Regions from separate parts of the Bradyrhizobium sp. SMVTL-02 genome, predicted to be linked through region 2. Evidence: predicted binding sites of a transcription regulator. Region 2 holds the regulator's gene; each other region holds the start of a gene.
The links. The regulator LexA, encoded in region 2, represses DNA repair genes until DNA is damaged. The targets are predictions, from matches to a motif close to TGTTCNNNNTGTGTTCNG.
Positions count from the first base shown of each region.

Region 1: recA (recombinase RecA) is a predicted target of LexA. The motif match lies at 3,113-3,130, and genes of this name have one in related genera.
Region 3: ACNJYB_RS09905 (PA0069 family radical SAM protein) is a predicted target of LexA. The motif match lies at 2,057-2,074, and genes of this name have one in related genera.

Region 1 is NZ_CP182469.1:5,327,513-5,333,798, reverse strand. Features, by position in the region: gene ACNJYB_RS25480 (DUF2798 domain-containing protein) at 1-207, shown strand, start outside; gene ACNJYB_RS25475 (hypothetical protein) at 909-1,079, opposite strand; gene ACNJYB_RS25470 (hypothetical protein) at 1,896-2,078, opposite strand; gene ACNJYB_RS25465 (hypothetical protein) at 2,151-2,381, opposite strand; gene ACNJYB_RS25460 (DUF6894 family protein) at 2,564-2,809, opposite strand; gene ACNJYB_RS25455 (hypothetical protein) at 2,854-2,988, opposite strand; gene recA (recombinase RecA) at 3,223-4,311, shown strand; gene ACNJYB_RS25445 (hypothetical protein) at 4,417-4,758, shown strand; gene gcvP (aminomethyl-transferring glycine dehydrogenase) at 4,872-6,286, opposite strand, start outside.
Region 2 is NZ_CP182469.1:4,561,966-4,568,251, forward strand. Features, by position in the region: gene ACNJYB_RS21550 (alpha-hydroxy acid oxidase) at 1-929, shown strand, start outside; gene ACNJYB_RS21555 (HAD family hydrolase) at 937-1,569, shown strand; gene ACNJYB_RS21560 (hypothetical protein) at 1,729-1,923, shown strand; gene ACNJYB_RS21565 (molybdopterin molybdotransferase MoeA) at 2,153-3,364, shown strand; gene lexA (transcriptional repressor LexA) at 3,541-4,242, shown strand; gene ACNJYB_RS21575 (hypothetical protein) at 4,412-4,612, shown strand; gene ACNJYB_RS21580 (hypothetical protein) at 4,808-5,239, shown strand; gene ACNJYB_RS21585 (GAF domain-containing protein) at 5,460-6,286, shown strand, end outside.
Region 3 is NZ_CP182469.1:2,123,647-2,129,932, reverse strand. Features, by position in the region: gene ACNJYB_RS09915 (ribonuclease HII) at 1-314, opposite strand, end outside; gene ACNJYB_RS09910 (VOC family protein) at 392-847, opposite strand; gene ACNJYB_RS09905 (PA0069 family radical SAM protein) at 872-2,035, opposite strand; gene ACNJYB_RS09900 (phosphoketolase family protein) at 2,245-4,659, shown strand; partial or broken gene ACNJYB_RS09895 (acetate/propionate family kinase) at 4,684-4,967, shown strand; gene ACNJYB_RS09890 (RMD1 family protein) at 5,158-6,000, opposite strand.

The sequences.
Region 1 (6,286 bases), 770 kb from region 2:
GTCTTCGGCGCCATCCAGTCCGGATTGACCTCGCTGATCGCGGCGGGAATCGCCAGCTTTCCCGCCGATGGCGCGATGCTGTTCGTTCGGCACTGGATGGTGTCGTGGCTGATCGCATGGGCCGCGATGCTGCCCATGGTGCTGCTGGCGGCGCCCGCGATCCGTGCCTTCTCGCTGCGGCTGACGCGGGAGAAGCGCGGCGCGTGAACGGTCGGCGCGCATGAAAAAAACCCGCTCGGGGAGAGCCAAGCGGGCAGAGGTTATTGGAGGCTGAGGTGCTGGGCTGCAACACCATAAGCGGAAAGACCTTAACCGGCTGAGCTTACGGCAACCTGACAGGCTCGCAATCAGGATCCGCACCGGCTCACCGCGCACGGGCTCGCAAACAGAAAACCCCGCTCGGTGAGAGCGGGGTCGTCGACTGGTATGGAGGCCCGCTGTTGGTCCACCGGGCTCATCGACACCAGGCGCGTTGGCTTACAGACCTCTGACCGCGGCAGCGACAGAAGTGCTGAGGCCGCAGACTGGCCCCGCACCAGTCCCAATTTGGCCACCCGATCGCACCACTCAAGCCACAGCCGCAGGCAAGATTCCACGGGGTCCGGTGCTGCCATGGGGGAACGTGGCACGCCGGCAACGGGGTGGCATCATGGATAACGTAGAGCGGTCATTTGCCGCCGCGACAGCGGCTGGCTTCGTGGTGTTGGTCATCGGCATCGCATTGCTTGTGCTGCTGTAGTACGCAGGCAGGCCGCGGCCGGTCCGGGCCAGCAAGGACCCCCGCGCGCAGACGGAGGGCCGCCACGGGACCCCAGGTCCTGCAAAAGCTGCAAAACAACCCCATGCACAGTAGGCCGCCGTGCGATTGTCTCGTGCCATCAACGGAAGGGACGACCGCCGGCGTCGCCTCAGTGGATCTCGATCCTATCCAAGGGAAGGCGAAGCTCCGCTGCACGCTCTTCGCGGTCCTTCTTGCGGAACTCCATTTCCCGCCGTTCGAACGCGATCAACTCTTTGCGGGCTGCGTCCAACAGGCGATCTTTCGGCGCCATGCCGAGCTGGGTCGGTTCCGTCACCACTCACGCTCCCCGTCGCTCAGTCGCTGATCCCTATCCAAGATCGGGAATAGCAGGAGGGGTGCCCCAGAATTACGGATTTATGACGGGGGATTGAGAAAGCGCGGCCGGGCTCGAAATAAGCGTCCCGGCAGCACTTTATTCTCTAACTGAGCGCTGAAATCTCAGTTGAACTCAATGTGCAACGGCCATGCCACAGGTGTGTGACGCTGCCCATCAGCAATGCGATCGCCGGCACAACACCGTTACGGGCATCGCCGGCGCAAGACCAGGCAGTTCGGTTCTTTAGGCGGGTTGTTGGATCAAGGAGGCTGCGAAGCTTCTCGAGGACGCCCCCGAGAGTTGGGACACCCTCAGAGCAAACTGGGACACCTGTGATCAGATCCGGACAGGCTGGCATCAATCAAAGGGCTATCGAGCCTTTGCTCGGGCCGTGCTAGTTGGGCCGATTGCAGTCAACCCACGACAAGCTGTTACGAGAAGGGGCTCGTGCAGAATGAAAGAGGCCGCCAACTGAGCAGACAGGAAACCTGCCGAAATGCGACATTGGCGGCCTGACCTCTGAGGGGCGTACCGCCAGCTTGCGAGAGTGAAAACACGTGATGGCACAGTCGGTCACCCGACGGATCGAGAGAAACCTGACCGCCTCAGTGGCGTTCGAACCCGGCCAACTGATAAGGCCTCGATCCGCGGAATCCATCAAGGCCAGAGCGGTTATGTACGACCGCGAAGAAAGGCCGGACACATGACTGCAAGCGACCACTGCTCATCACGCAAAAAATTCTTGCAAGCCGGGGGCCATCCACACATGAGGCGGGCTTACTCCTTGCTTCGTTCGGGACGCCAGACTTTAGGGGGCGGCACGCTGAGTAGTTCCTCGGCCTCGGCGATCAGCTCGAAAGATCGACGGATCATCTCCCTTTCGCGCTCAGCGCCGGCTCGCAGACGGTCCAGCTTCGCATTGGTCTGTTCTGCAAGCCATTCCAAGTCGCCCGTTCCCATGCGCCGCCTCCGGTCAGCCAAGGACGGGCGATATTTTACTTGCCCTCATCCAGCGGGAAAAGGGCTGCCGCCTTACTGCTTGGGCGGCTGCAACTCGCCGTGGATGAGGTTCTGAATGTCCACGCGTTCCATCGGGTCTTGCTCCGGGAACGGCTCATGAGTCTTGCGCCCGAGGAAGGTGTCTGGCCTTGGCAGCTTGAGTGCTTCGGCCGCTTCCGCCGTCAAGCGGCGGAGCTCGTCGTTCTGCTGCGCGATCTCGGCAGCCAAATCTCGCACGCGGCGGATAGGGGGATCTTTGGCCATGACGGCGCTCCCTTCGCTATGCAGGCGGGAGCGCTATCGGTCTCTCAGCCACCGACGCCTACGGCAGAGCCTTGGCCGGTGATACCGGAACAATGCACCTATTAACCAATGGTTGCTAGCGAATTCGGACACCGCGGGATTCAACTTGGGACACTGGTTGCTCAATGCGGACAGCATCGACCTTACTGTAGTCGCTTGATATCGAACTGGAACCGGGCCTGCATCACGGTGCCTTGGTCGTCGCGGACCTCAATCGAGAGATTGCGCGCCACTCCAAACGCGGCGGTCGCTCGAATGGTGTCTCTTGCCAGATCTGACAGTGCGCGAGCGGCTTCGTTCTGAACGGCTTCCATGTCGGGAAGGTCGAGCCCCTCTTCATCGGGGGCGACGTGATGGCCCTCTCGCAAGTCAAAATAATACCGCGGCATTGCCGGATAATCTCGGACGCCACGGAGCGTTCCTCCGCGCTGGCCTAGTTCATCTTGCGCCGAAGCATCTTGAGAAGCGCTCGGAGGTCAGCGGCGTACTCCTCAATGATCCGCCGCGCCTCCTCCAGCCGGGACGGCTTGGGCTCTTCCACCTCGCTCTGTTTCGCAGTCTCGACCATGGCTCACGGTCTCGCCAGACGACTGGCGCGAGTTGAGCCAAGTCAACGGTCCTGCAAATTAGGACAGTGCTCAGAACGAACTGGGACACCAGGGCTCAAATCCGGGAAGGCGCCCAATTCCCAAAAGAACATATTGCGAACCTAGAACAAATGGAGTACATTGTTTTTTATCGCCGGCCCGCCTCTCAATCGTTTGTCCCCCTAGCGAATCCTCGCCATAAGGAGCACGACCCAATGTCCGCAACTGCCCTGCGTATCGTCGAAGGATCTTCCATGGACAAGAGTAAAGCTCTGGCCGCCGCGCTCTCCCAGATCGAGCGCCAATTCGGCAAGGGCTCGGTGATGAAGCTGGGCAAGAACGACCGCTCCATGGACATCGAGGCGGTGTCCTCGGGCTCGCTCGGGCTCGATATCGCGCTTGGCATCGGCGGCCTTCCCAAGGGGCGCATCGTCGAGATCTACGGGCCGGAATCCTCGGGCAAGACCACGCTGGCGCTGCACACGGTGGCCGAAGCCCAGAAGAAGGGCGGCATCTGCGCCTTCATCGACGCCGAGCACGCGCTCGACCCGGTCTATGCCCGCAAGCTCGGCGTCAACATCGACGAACTCCTGATCTCGCAGCCCGACACGGGCGAGCAGGCGTTGGAGATCTGCGACACCCTGGTGCGCTCCGGGGCGGTCGACGTGATGGTGGTTGATTCGGTTGCGGCGCTGGTGCCGAAGGCCGAGCTCGAGGGTGAGATGGGCGAGTCGCTGCCGGGTCTGCAGGCCCGTCTGATGAGCCAGGCGCTGCGCAAGCTGACGGCCTCGATCAACAAGTCCAACACCATGGTGATCTTCATCAACCAGATCCGCATGAAGATCGGCGTGATGTACGGCTCGCCCGAGACCACCACCGGCGGCAACGCGCTGAAATTCTACGCCTCCGTCCGCCTCGACATCCGCCGCATCGGCGCGATCAAGGAGCGCGACGAAGTGGTCGGCAACACCACGCGCGTCAAGGTGGTCAAGAACAAGCTGGCGCCGCCCTTCAAGCAGGTCGAGTTCGACATCATGTACGGCGAGGGCGTCTCCAAGATGGGTGAGATCCTCGATCTCGGCGTCAAGGCCGGCATCGTCGAGAAATCCGGCGCCTGGTTCTCCTATGACAGCCAGCGCCTCGGCCAGGGCCGCGAGAACTCGAAAGCGTTTTTGAAGGCCAACCCCGACATCACTGCCAAGATCGAGACCGCGATCCGCCAGAACTCCGGCCTGATCGCCGAGCAGATTCTCGCCGGCGCCCCCGAACGCGATGCCGACGGCGAGGAGCCGGCGGAAGAGTAAGCCTTGACGCGAAGCGTTTTTCGCGAGGAGCGGGCACTGAGGACGTTGAGTTGCCGACGTCTTCGGTGCCCGTTTCGTTTTGCGTTGCGTTGATCGGGTGGTGCGATGAAGCGTCTGATCCTGACTGGCTGGGGCGGCGCGAGGCGCGTCTGCGAGGCGAGTTGGCTTCGCGACGTGTTCGATGATGACGACGCGCGCGATGCCTTGCTCGAACTGGGGGCGTATTCGGCGCCGCCAGTGTTGTTGGGCGATCCAGCTTTCGACGATGAGGACCGCTACTTCGGCAGGAGCGAGTGGAAGGTCACGCTGACCGAACTCGGGTGTCTAGCGCGCGAAGACGACATGTGGCGCCACAACCCGATCAAGCGTTGGCGGGGTGGGACTGAACTCACCAACGAACGGCTCTGGCGATGGGACCGCGAAAGCCGATCATTGGTTGCGCCCTAGAGGTGCGTTCAGTGGGCAAAGGCGCGTAAGCGCCGTGCCCACGGTTTTTTCAACGCAGATGAAGGTGGTAGGCACGCTTGCGCTTGCCCGCCCTCCGGAACCTCCGTTGTGTCTTACTCCGCGGCTTCCGCGTAATCGCTCACCGGCGGGCAGGAGCACACCAGGTTGCGGTCGCCATAGACGTTGTCGACACGGCCGACCGGGCACCAGTACTTGTCAGTACGCGAGACGCCATCGGGGAAGCAGCCCTCGCTGCGGGGGTAGGCGCGCTTCCAGTCGTCATCGGCGATGTCGTGCACGGTGTGCGGAGCGTGACGCAGGGGCGACGCCTCGATCTTGAAGCGGCCGGCCTCGACCTCGGCGATCTCCTTGCGGATCGCGATCATGGCATCGCAGAACCGGTCGAGCTCGGCCTTCGATTCCGATTCGGTCGGCTCGATCATCAGCGTGCCCGGCACCGGGAAGCTCATGGTCGGGGCGTGGAAGCCGTAATCGATCAGGCGTTTTGCGATGTCGTCGACCGTGACGCCGCTCGTCGTCTTCAGGGGCCGCGGGTCGACGATGCACTCGTGGGCGACTCGGCCCTTCGCGTTCTTGTAGAGCACCGGGAAATGCGCATCGAGCCTTGCTGCGATGTAGTTGGCGTTGAGGATCGCGATCTCGGTGGCGCGCTTCAATCCTTCACCGCCCATCATCAAAATGTAGATGTAGGAGATGGTGAGGATCGAGGCCGACCCGAACGGCGCGGCCGAGACCGGCCCGACAGGCGTGTCGCCATTCGCTGCGGGATGGCCCGGCAGGAACGGGGCGAGATGCGCCTTGACGCCGATCGGGCCCATCCCGGGGCCGCCGCCGCCATGCGGGATGCAGAAGGTCTTGTGCAGATTGAGGTGGCTGACATCGGCGCCGTAGTCGCCGGGCCTGCTTAGGCCGACCTGCGCATTGAGATTGGCGCCGTCGAGATAAACCTGGCCGCCATGGCCGTGCACGATGTCGCAGATCTCGCTGATGTGCTCCTCGAACACGCCATGGGTCGAGGGATAGGTGATCATGACCGCGGCGAGATCGTTCGAATGCTTTTCCGCCTTGGCGCGGAGGTCATTGACGTCGACGTCGCCGTTCTTCTCGCAGGCGACGACAACCACGTCCATGCCGACCATCGCGGCCGAGGCCGGGTTGGTGCCGTGGGCGGAGGAGGGGATCAGGCAGATCTTGCGATGGCTCTCTCCACGCGCGGCATGATAGCCCCTGATCGCGAGCAGCCCGGCATATTCGCCTTGCGCGCCGGAATTCGGCTGCAGCGAGATCGCGTCATAGCCGGTGATGTCGCACAGCCATTTTTCCAGCCGCGCGAACAGCGCGTGGTAGCCCCTGGCCTGCTCGCGCGGGGCGAAGGGATGCAAGCTGCCGAACTCCGGCCAGGTCAGCGGCATCATCTCGGTGGTCGCGTTCAGCTTCATGGTGCAGGAGCCGAGCGGAATCATCGCGCGGTCGAGCGCGAGATCGCGATCGCTGAGCTTGCGCATAT
Region 2 (6,286 bases):
GCGTGCTGCGCGACGTTCGCAAGGTCGATGGAAGCGTCGAGCAGTTCGGCCGCAAGATGCGCCTGCCGGTGGTGCTGGCCCCGGTCGGCGCGCTCGAGATTTTCGACCCGGATGGGGCCGCGAGCGTCGCGCGTGCCGCCGGCACTTTCGGTGCGGCGCACATGCTGAGCTCGGTGTCCGAGCCCGGCCTGGAGAAGACCGCCGAGGCTGCCCCCGAGGCGCTGCGTCTCTACCAGCTCTATGTGCGCGGCGACGACGCTTTCGTCGCTGATGTCGTCAGCCGCGCCGAGAAGAACGGCTACGCCGCCTTCTGCCTGACTGTGGACACCGCCCATTACAGCCGTCGCGAACGTGACATCGCCAAGCGCTACGTTCGCGAAAGCCGCCTGCGCGCCACCGGCGGCGACTACCAGAAGGGCCTGGAGTGGCGGACCGTGAAGATGATCAAGGACAAGTTCAAGATCCCTCTGATCCTGAAGGGCATCGCCACCGCCGAGGATGCACAGATCGCGCTCGATCACGGCGTCGAGTGGATCTACGTCTCCAACCATGGCGGCCGCCAGCTCGATCACGGCCGCGGCGCCATGCATGTCCTGCCCGAGATCGTCGACGTCGTGAAAGGCCGCGCCAGGATCATGGTCGATGGCGGCTTCTGCCGCGGCACCGACATCGTCAAGGCGCTTGCGGCAGGCGCCGACCTCGTCGGCATCGGCCGGCTGCAATGCTGGGCCCTGGCGGCGGCCGGGGAAGCAGGCGTGGCGCGGATGCTGGAGCTGCTGGAAGACGAAGTGCTGCGCTGCCTCGGCCTTTTGGGCGCTACTTCGTTCGCCGAGGTCGGCAAGTCCTGCCTGCATCCGGCCACCGCGACCAACGCGCCGAGCGTGTTCAGCGCGTTCCCGCTGTTCGACCACGATCCCTATCGATACTGAGGAAAGGATGCAGTTGACCGCGCTCTCTCCCGGCAGCGCCGACGCACTTCTGTTCGATCTCGGGCGCGTGGTGCTCGATATCGATTTCTCCAGGGCGATCGCCTGCTGGGCGGGCCATGCCGGCTGTAAGCCCGAAGCCATTGTCGCGCGCTATGTGCGCGACAGCGAAGCCTACCGGCTGCACGAGGTCGGCAAGATCAGCGACGAGGACTACTTCGCCTCGCTGCGCTCATCGCTCGGGATCGCGATTTCCGACGCGCAGTTCCTGGAAGGCTGGAACGCGATCTTCGCCGGCGAAATGCCAGACATCGCGGAGCTTTTGCCGCGCGCGGCCAGGCAGATGCCGCTCTACGCCTTCTCCAACACCAACCGGCCGCATGTCGACCATTTCTCGAAGGAATATGCCGGCCTGCTCGGCCATTTCCGCGAGCTCTACCTGTCGTCCAGCATCGGCCTGCGCAAACCGGACGCGGAGGCTTTCGACCATGTCGTGGCGGCAATGGGCGTACCGGCGCACCGCATCGTCTTCTTCGATGATCTCGCAGAAAACATCCGGGGGGCGCGGGCGCGTGGATTGACCACAGTGCACGTGACCTCGCCCCGTGACGTCGGCGACGCGCTGAGGCAGCTGGGGATTTGAGCGGATCAGCCTTCCGGCAAGGCGTTCCGCGGAACTTTTTGCTAAAAATGCGGAACCAAATCACTTTGTGCATTTTTGTACAAAGTTCCGGGAACGGAATGCGCCCCTTCGGACTCTTGAGTCCGTTGGGACTTCTACATTGGAATTGGACTGATCGACGTGCTGGGCAAATCCTACCTCACCAAGCAAGCCTCTCTCCTGCTCGAGTTCGCAAGAACCACCTCGGACTCCGACCTCTCCGCCAAGCTGATCAGCAAGGCTGCCGACCTGAAATCTCGGGCCGATCCGCTGGCCGACAAGGATCAGGGTCCCAAAGCGCCGGACGTCAGTCCGGACGCGCCGGCAGTGAGTTGACCGATGCTGGCCGTGGCGCTCGTTCTTCTTGTGCTTGCCATGGCCGTCCTCGTGCCGGTCTGTCTCGCCTTCCGGATCATGCCGCGGCGAATTTGACGTCTATCCTCACGACAGAGCGGATGGCGCAGGTTGAATCCTCTTGCGTCTCCAGTGTTTTGCCTCTGGGCCCGCACTCGGCTAGAACTCTGGCCGCCGATTTGCCGAACGTGCCCAGCAGGAGTTTTCAGCCGTGGCCTTGATGCCGGTTTCTGACGCGCTTGCCGCGGTGCTTGCCGGCGCGGAGCCGTTGCTTGAGGAGACGATCTCGCTCGATCAGGCCTACCACCGCGTGCTCGCCCGCGACGTCGCGGCGCGGCGCACGCAGCCGCCGGAGGCGATGTCGGCCATGGACGGCTATGCCGTGCGAGCGGCCGACGCGGCGACGATCGATTCTGAGCTGACGGTGATAGGCGAGGTCGCGGCCGGGCGGCCGTTTGCAGGCTTGGTTGGCGCCGGCGAAGCGGTCCGCATTTTCACAGGCGGCGTCGTTCCGGCCGGAGCGGACGCGGTCGTGATCCAGGAGGATACCGTCGCGGACGGCAAGCGCATCACGATCAAGGAAGCAGCAATTCCCGGACGGCACATCCGGCGCGCCGGGATCGACTTTGCCGAGGGCGACGTGCTGTTGCGCAAGGGAACCCGGCTCACCGAGCGCGATCTCGCACTCGCCGCCGGGATGAATCACCCGCATTTGCCCGTCCAGCGCCGTCCGAAGGTCGCCATCCTCGCCACCGGAGACGAACTGGTGATACCGGGCGTAGCGCCCGGGCCCGGCCAGATCGTCTACTCCAACGGTTATGCCCTGCACGCGCTCGCCCGCCAGGAGGGCGCCGATACCATCGACCTCGGTGTGGCCGCCGATACGCTGGAGGCCACCACCGCCGGGATCCGCGAGGCACGCCAGAGCGGCGCCGACATCCTGATCACGACCGGGGGCGCCTCGGTCGGCGACCATGATCTGGTCCAGCAGGCTCTCAAGGCCGAGGGGATCGCGATGTCGTTCTGGAAGATCGCGATGCGGCCGGGCAAGCCGATGATGCACGGCCGGTTAGGGGCGATGCGCGTCATCGGCCTGCCCGGCAATCCCGTGTCATCCTACGTCTGCGCTTTCCTGTTCATGGTGCCGTTGATTCGCGCGCTGTCGGGCCGCACCATGATTCACCATCGCCGCGAGCGCGCCGTGCTCGGCCGCGACCTCAATGCCAACGACCAGCGCGAGGATTATCTCCGCGCGCGCCTGGAGCGGCGCGACGACGGCACGCTGATCGCCCTTCCCGTCGATCACCAGGATTCTTCACTGCTTGCAAATCTCGCTGCGGCACAGGCACTTCTCGTACGCGCGCCGTTCGCGCCCAAGGCCGAAGCCGGCTCGGTCTGCGAGGTGCTGCTGCTGCCCGCCTGAGCGCTGTCATCTCACGCGGTCCGCGAACTTTGTCGCGTTCACAGTAAATTAAGCAGTTGCGGAACATGTATCGAACATATAGTGTCCGTTCATGATTTGTTTCGAGCATGCAGCGGCTTATCGCTGAACTGAGCGTCTCGGAATCGAACGACATCAACCGGGGGATTTTGGTCGAGATGTTAACGCGCAAACAATACGAGCTCCTGCGGTTCATCAGCGAGCGATTGAAGGAAAGCGGCGTGCCACCTTCCTTCGACGAGATGAAGGACGCGCTCGACCTGCGCTCGAAATCGGGCATCCATCGCCTGATCACCGCGCTCGAGGAGCGCGGCTTCATCCGCCGCCTGCCCAACCGCGCCCGCGCGATCGAGGTCATCAAGCTGCCCGAGCTCCAAGCGGCCGCCGGCAACCGCCGCGGCTTCACGCCGAGCGTCATCGAGGGCAATCTCGGCAAGGTGCGCACGACCTCCAGCCCGCCCGCGGACGAAGGTGAGCGTCCTGTCGCCGTGCCCGTCATGGGCCGCATCGCGGCTGGTACGCCGATCGAGGCGCTGCAGACCCGCAGCCACACCATCAGCGTACCGCCTGACATGCTCGGCTCCGGCGAGCATTATGCGCTCGAGGTGCGGGGCGATTCGATGGTGGAAGCCGGTATCCTCGACGGCGACATGGCGCTGATCCAGCGCAACGAGAGCGCCGACACCGGCGACATCGTGGTGGCGCTGATCGACGACGAGGAAGCCACGCTGAAGCGCTTCCGCCGCCGTGGCGCCTCGATCGCGCTCGAGCCAGCCAACGCCGCCTATGAGGTCCGCATCCTGCCGCCCAACCGGGTGAAGATTCAGGGCAAGCTGATCGGCTTGTACCGGAAGTACTGATTTGACCTCGCGATCGTTCGACACGCGCTTGAGCGCTTGTCCGCTCCGGCTGGATAGTCTTTCAGGTTCTGCTCAGATTATCCGGCCACCTGCCCCGCGTTAGATCCTCCGCACGCCGCGCAAAGCACACAATCGCTTTATGGGCCTGTCGAAAACCGGGGAGACAACCATGCGCAAGATCGTCTTGAGCACTGTCACGATGGCGCTGATCGCAACGTCAGTGTCACCGGCCGCCGCCGCACGATCGCATCATGTCCGCAAGACGACGCCGGCGACGCGCGAGCAATTCCGCAACGCACGCGACGCCGTTGCACTGCCGTCGCAACCCGCTTGGCCGTATTCGGGCTGGTCGGCCCCTGCTGGCCGTTGACGAAGAAGCACGCCCAATGCACGGGAGCGGGCTTTGTTCCTCATGCATCTGAAAAAGATATTGTGATGGCATCCTGCGGACCCAAGCCGCAGATTTGCCCACAACCCAGCAGACCGTTGTATGCTTCCACTCTGATAGAGGCCTGCGCCTCGACAGGAGGCGCGGGTCGCTATCTTACGAATGAGGAGCACCCCGATGTGTGACTACAGCCTGCACGCCGTCGCGACGCGTCCTGCCGAAGTCGGCGAGACGATCGTCACGACAACCTTCCGCGGCACCTCGACGCGCGGCTTCGCCTCCGAAGCCGACATGTCGGTTGCGGTATGCCTGCTGCCGGGAACGGAGCTCGCCTTCGCCGACAACGTCCGTTACGACAATCGCTGGATCTGGACGCGTACCATCAACTCGCGCGTCGGCAAGTTCGGCAAGATCGATCCGCACATTCCGGATCGCCATCACGATGCGATCGAATTCCCCGACGGGAAATACGTGCTGGTGACTCAGCTCGTCGAAGGCCAGCGCGCAACCGTACTGCAATTGCCGGTGACCCAGCCACTCGGCGAGCGCGAGCACAAGCCGCAGACCAGCGCAGACAGGCCGACGGTCACGCGCCTGCCGATCGGCTGACCTAGCTGCCTCGGGCTCGCAGGTCGGGGCCATGATTGAAATCGCCATCGCCGGCCGTGGCCGGCGAGATGGTGTGGTTTGTATCTTCGCAAATACCTTCGCCGGAGCACCTGCCGCAGCTCTTCGTCGCACGAAGTTTGCGCTGCCTTGCCTGAATTTTGAACGTCCGGTCCGCAAGCAAATGGCCGATGCTGCCAAAAAGGCTCGAGGCGGACGTTCGATGAAGACCTTCATTCGCGTCGTTGAACTCTGGGTGCCCGACCGGACGCGTATGCGGCTGGAATTCGGCGGCGGTCTTTATGGCGAAGGGCTGTCCGCGTTCAAGGCCGCAAGCGAAGATCTGCGCTTCGGTCGTGACGACGGGCTTCCCGGCAAGGCCTGGGCTTCCGGCCACCCCGTGATCCTCACCAAATTCGCCAATTCCCATTTCAGGCGGACCGACCAGGCGCTGGCGGCGGGCCTGACCTGCGGCGTGGCGGTGCCGGTGTTTTCAGGCGAATTCCTGCAAGCCGTGATGGTGCTGTTCTGCGGCGATGACGACGCGCATGTCGGCGCGATCGAGCTCTGGCACAACGATCCCGAGACCTCCCACGAGATGGGACTGGTCGACGGCTACTACGGCACCGCCGACATGTTCGAGTTCAACTCGCGCCACACCAGGTTTCCGCGCGGCTTCGGCCTGCCCGGACGCACCTGGAAAGCCGGCCTGCCACTGATCATCAAGAACCTGCACAACGCCAAGAGCTTTCTGCGCTGGAAAGACGCCGCACAGGTTGGCATCAATCTCGGCGTCGGCGTGCCCTACCGGACCGACGCCGACCAGACCTGGGTGCTGACCCTCCTCTCCGCGCAGGCGACGCCGATCGCACGGCGCTTCGAGATCTGGGTGCCGGACGAGACCCGCTCAGCGCTGGTCTTCCGCGCCGGCGATTGCAGCGCCCAGACCGACCTTGCCGCGCTCTATGCGGACAAATCCATCGCCAGAGGTGACGGCAGCATCGGCGGCGCCTGGGCCACCGGCATGCCCGCCCTCAACGATGATCTCGC
Region 3 (6,286 bases), 2.4 Mb from region 2:
TCGGCGGTCAGCCGCTTGGAATCATCGATGCCGCGCGGAATGCGGCCGGGGTCGAGAATCACGGCGGCCGCCACCACCGGGCCGGCCAGCGGGCCACGGCCGGCCTCGTCGCAGCCCGCAATCGGCCAGACGCCGCGCTTGATCAGCGCGCGCTCGCGGCGGAAGCTCGGCGGCGCAATCGCGATAACGCCTTTCTTGCCGGCCGGAACCTTGACCTCGGCAAGCTTGGCCGCCCCGGCAGGCGCTGCCTGCTTCGCAGCATCCCCTTTTGGCGCGCCTTTGGCCTGCTTCCTGGCGGACTTTTCCCGAATCATGGCCGGGATCGTGCGCAAGCGGCCCCGCCCGCGCAACCGGGAACCCCGGATAATTCCCGTTATTCAGGTCGGCCGCCCTACCCGGCCAGATGCACCCGCCGGTCGTCGCCGACCTCGATGCCGGGCGCCACCACGGCCTCCCAAGTATGACCGTCCGGATCGGCGAAGTAGCCGCGATAGCCGCCATAATCTGTCTCGCACGCAGGCCTCAGCAGCCTTGCTCCCTTGCCGACGGCGAAAGCCAGCACCGCATCGACCTCATCGCGCGTGCGGCAGTTCCAGGCGAGCGTGGTGCCGCGGAAAGCCACCGGCCTTGGCTGGTCCGGCAAGGTCGCGTCCGCCGCGAGCTGATCCCAGGGAAACAGCGCAAGCACCGGACCGCCGGTATCGTAGAACGCCACGGCCTCGTCGGTCGCCTTCAGCCGGCGCGAGAATCCGAGGGCATCATAGAAGGCCATGCTGGCGCGGATGTCGCTGACGCCGAGTGTGATGACGGTCAGCCGCGGGATCGGGGCTGGAATTTCCTTACTCATGCCGCGCCTCTTCCACTTGCCTGATCAGAACAGGCTGAGCTGCTCCCCGTTCTGCTTCGGCCGCGCAAAATGATCCGTGGTCAGCTTCGAGCGGCGCTTGTTGAGCCCGAGCCTGTCGCAGGCGATCTCGAAGCGGCGGCCGATGGTCCAGGCCATCGGTCCCGTGCCTTTCATCCGCTCGCCCCATTTCGCGTCGTAGTCGCGCCCCCCGCGCATGTCGCGGATCAGCGTGAAGACGTGGCGGTAGCGGTCCGGATAGTTCGCCATCAGCCATTCGCGGAAGAGATCGCGGACCTCGAGCGGCAGACGGAGCAGCACGTAGGAGGCTTCCTTGACGCCGGCATGAGCGGCCGCATCGAGGATCCGCTCGATCTCGGCATCGTTCAGAGCGGGGATGACAGGTGCGACCATCACGGTAGTGGGAATGCCGGCTTCCGAGAGCTGCCTCAGCGCCTCCAGCCGCTTCGGCGGCGTCGAGGCGCGCGGCTCCATGCTGCGAGCCAGCTTCGGATCGAGCGAGGTCACGGATATCGCGACCTTGGCGAGGTTGCGCCTGGCCATGCGCGAGAGAATGTCGATGTCGCGCACGACCAGCGCCGACTTGGTGACGATGCCGACGGGATGCCTGGTACGCTCCAGCACTTCCAAAATGCCGCGCATGATTTTGCGCTCGCGCTCGATCGGCTGGTAGGGGTCGGTGTTGGTGCCGATCGCGATCATCCGCGGCTCGTAGCCGGGGGCGGCGAGTTCCTTCTCCAGCAGCACCGGCGCCTCGGGCTTGACGAACAGCTTCGACTCGAAGTCGAGCCCCGGCGACAGGCCGAGATAGGCGTGGGTCGGCCGCGCGAAGCAATAGACACAGCCATGCTCGCAGCCGCGATACGGATTGATGGAACGGTCGAAGCCGATGTCGGGGGAGTCGTTGCGGGTGATCACCTTGCGCGAGGCGTCGACCGCCACCGTCGTCTTGAACGGCGGCAAATCATCCAGGCTCTGCCAGCCGTCGTCGAAGGCGACGCGCGCCTCGGCCTCGTAGCGGCCGCTGGCATTTGACTGGGCCCCCCGGCCTCGCCTGCGCTTGCGGTCGATGGCGACCGCCAGCTCAGGGAAGTCGGAAGGCGCACCCGCCGGCTCGGAGGGCGCCGTGACCGGCGGGTGCTTGAGAGCAGAAGAAGATGCTGGACTCATGCAGCCAAGATAGCACGCCAAAGGAACAAATCAAGAACACAAAGCAAAAACCTGAAAACAACCCCATGCACAGTAGAGCTGCCCAAACTTCGCGCGCCGGCCTTGACCTCGCGCAACACCGGCGTCACGGCCATCCCGTTTCATGAGCGACGGATCGATCGCGCCGGAACCGGGTTGGTGGCGATCGCTGGGTGAAGGTCGGCAGGAACATGACAATCCAACAAAAAACAGCCGCCGCGAGCGGCGACCTCGATCTCCTCGATCGCTACTGGCGCGCTGCCAACTACCTCTCGGTCGGGCAGATCTACCTCCTCGACAACCCGCTGCTGCGCGAGCCGTTGCGGCCCGAGCACATCAAGCCGCGCTTGCTCGGACATTGGGGCACGACGCCCGGCTTGAACTTCATCTATGCCCATCTCAACCGCGTGATCCGCGCGCTTGATCTCAACGTGCTCTATGTCTGCGGTCCCGGCCATGGCGGGCCGGGCATGGTCGCCAACACCTATCTCGAAGGCAGCTACAGCGAGATCTATCCAGATATCGCGCGCAATGCGAACGGATTGCGCAAGCTGTTCAGGCAGTTCTCCTTCCCCGGCGGCATTCCGAGCCACGCGGCGCCCGAAACTCCCGGCTCGATCCACGAGGGCGGCGAGCTCGGCTACGCGCTGGTGCACGCCTATGGCGCGGCGTTCGACAATCCTGATTTGATCGTGGCTTGCGTCATCGGCGACGGCGAAGCCGAGACTGGTCCGCTCGCGGCGTCCTGGCACTCCAACAAATTCCTGAGCCCGGCCCATGACGGCGCGGTGCTGCCGATCCTGCATCTCAACGGCTACAAGATCGCCAACCCGACCGTGCTCGGGCGGCTGCCAGACAAAGAGATCCGCGATCTGTTCCGCGGCCTTGGCCACGAGCCGCTGTTCGTCGAGGGTGACGATCCCAAATTGATGCACCAGGCGATGGCGGACGCGCTCGACGTCGCATTCGCCAGCATCCGCTCGATCCAGCAACACGCCCGCGACGGACGCAAGACGGTCGAGCGGCCGCGCTGGCCCATGATCGTGCTGCGCAGCCCGAAGGGCTGGACCGGCCCGAAGGAGGTCGACGGCAAGAAGGTCGAGGATTTCTGGCGCGCGCATCAGGTGCCGGTTGCGAGCTGCCGCGAGAATCCGGCGCATCTGAAGATCCTCGAAGACTGGATGCGCAGCTACCAGCCGGACAAACTGTTCGACGCGAATGGTGCGCTCGTCCCCGAACTGCAGGCGCTCGCCCCTGAAGGCAGCCGCCGCATGGGCGCCAATCCGCATGCCAATGGCGGTCTGCTCAAGAAGGAGCTGAAGCTGCCGGACTTCCGCAGCTTCGCCGTGGACGTGCCGCAGCCCGGCGCCGTCATCGGAGAAGCGACACGCGAGCTCGGCAAATTCCTGCGCGACGTCATCCGCCTGAACGCGCAAGAGCGCAACTTCCGCATCATGGGTCCGGACGAGACCGCGTCAAACCGGCTGGATGCCGTGTTCGACGCGACCGAGCGGGTGTGGATGGAGCCGACGGAGCCCTACGACGTTCATCTTGCGCAGGACGGGCGCGTGATGGAGGTGCTGAGCGAGCATCTCTGCCAGGGCTGGCTCGAAGGCTACCTGCTCACCGGACGCCACGGCTTCTTCTCCTGCTACGAGGCCTTCATCCACATCGTGGATTCCATGTTCAACCAGCACGCCAAATGGCTGAAGGTGACGCGGCATCTGCCATGGCGGCGGCCGATCGCCTCGCTGAACTACCTCTTGACCTCGCATGTCTGGCGCCAGGACCACAACGGCTTCAGCCACCAGGATCCCGGCTTCGTCGATCTCGTCGCCAACAAGAAGGCCGACATCGTGCGCATCTATCTTCCGCCGGATGCCAACACGCTGCTGTGGATCGCCGACCATTGCCTGCGCACCTACAACCGCATCAACGTCATCGTCGCCGGCAAGCAGCCGGCGCCGCAATGGCTGTCGATGCAAGAGGCCGCGACGCATTGCGATGCCGGCATCGGCATCTGGGCCTGGGCCGGCAACGAGGACACGAATGCCGAGCCCGACGTGGTGATGGCCTGCGCCGGCGACGTGCCGACGCTGGAGACGCTCGCCGCCGTGGACCTGCTGCGCAAGGCGCTGCCTGACCTGAAGATCCGAGTCGTCAACGTCGTCGATCTCATGACGCTGCACCCGAACGACCAGCATCCTCATGGGCTTTCGGATCGCGACTTCGACAGCCTGTTCACGCGCGACAAGCCGGTGATCTTCGCCTACCACGGCTATCCCTATTTGATCCACCGTCTCACCTATAACCGCACCAACCATGCTGGCATGCATGTCCGCGGCTTCGCCGAGGAAGGCACCACGACGACGCCGTTCGACATGGTCGTGCTCAACGGGCTCGACCGCTTTCACCTCGCGATCGAGGCGATCGAGCGTGTGCCGGGACTTGCGACCAGGGCAGCGTGGGTGAAGCAGCAGTTCCGCGACAAGCTGATCGAACACGCGCGCTATGTCCGCGAGCACGGCGAGGACATGCCCGAGATCCAGGGCTGGGTCTGGCCCAACAGCTCCGGCGGCAACACGCCGCGCGAAGCCGGCGATTGACGTCGAGACAGCGGCGCGACAGGGATCGAGCTCTTCGTCTTTCGTGTAGCCGAGGCGATCGCGACGATGGCAACCGCGCTCGGCGGGTTGGACTGCCTCGTGTTCACCGGCGGCATCGGCGAGCATGCGAAGGAGATCCGAAGCCAGATCAGCGAGCGTCTCGGCTGGCTCGGCCTGCACATCGATGCGGCCGCGAACGACGCGGCACGCGAGCGGATCAATGATGGCGATAGCGCGGCTTCATTATTCCAACGAATGAGGAACTGACGATCGCGCGGCGTTGTGCAAGGGTGCTGCGAGCCAAATGAAATATGAGGCGGCGGTTCCTTCCTTCTCCCCTTGTGGGAGAAGGTGGCGATCGGATGAGGGGTTTCTATCCGCGCCCACGTTTGCAAATGAGTATGCGGATAGATACCCCTCACCCCATTGAGTTCTTGTCTCCTAGCGGCGCTGCCATCTCCCACAACAAGGGGAGAGGGCGCAGTAACGCGCAGCTCGCTATTGGTGAATACCCGAGAGAATCTGGACGCACCCGATCACGACCTCGATCACGATCAGCACCACCACCGCGATCTCGAGGCGAAGCGAGCGCTGGGTGTCGATGATGTCGGTGAGCGCGTTGGCGGTCTCCGACACGGCGGTGAGCTTGCGCTCGAGCGTGTCGAGGCGCTCCTTCAGTTCGTACTCGTCCTCGAGGCGGCCATAGAGCCGGTCGAGCTCGGGCTTCTCCCAAAGCACGTCGGGCTTCTCGGCCACCGCAACGCGGCCTGCGACGCGCTGCTGGACGAGAAGCGCGTTGCCAATCAGTTGCAAAATGCCCTTGCGGCGGCGCGGCGTGCGGCCATACTCGGCAAGCTCGCGCGCGAACGGCTCGATGACGTCGAACACCGCGGCGACCCGCCGCTCGTCGCGGGCCAGCGACGTGCTTTTGGCGAGCGCGTCCGCGACCAGAAGCAGCCGGTCGTCCGAGAATTTGGAGAGGCAGATCGGCCCGCCCGGCTGGATCGCCTCGCTGTTTTCATCCTTGCACAGCTGCGCCTGTGCGATCTCCTCCTCGTAGGGGCTGAACTCGCCGATCACGCGCGACTTGAGGCTGTCGATCAGTACCTTCTCCTCCGAAGGCAGCAGGCCGATCAGCACCACGACGCCGTAGCGGAAGATCACCGCGAGGCCGGCGTGAACGCGGAAGGCGGCCGGCGTCGATGACACGAGCGTGCCGATCTCGAGGCCGGACGCATTGATGCGGTCCCCCAGCATCAGCGCTCGGATCCGCAAGCTCGGCGCGGCGTCAGCCCTGGGAGATGTTGTCGGCGCGCTAACGGCGAGTTGATCGGCGTTCATGCAAGGCCCTCGTCAGCACCGTGGATTGCCGACCCGGGTGTCGGTCCGCTCGCATCCTCCGCATGCAGGATTGCGGTGGCCTGCAGGCTGCGCAAAGATCGCAGCGAAACTCCGGGATAATACCGTCACCGCGAATTCGCGCCGAAATATTCGGCAACATTGCCACCCCGCAGGAGACATATTTGGATGTGCGATGGCTCTGGCAGTTTACCATCGAACCGCGAAGCCCTGCCCGAAAAGTTGCACTCGGCAATGCCGCGTGTTTATGACAATATCATAGCGAATT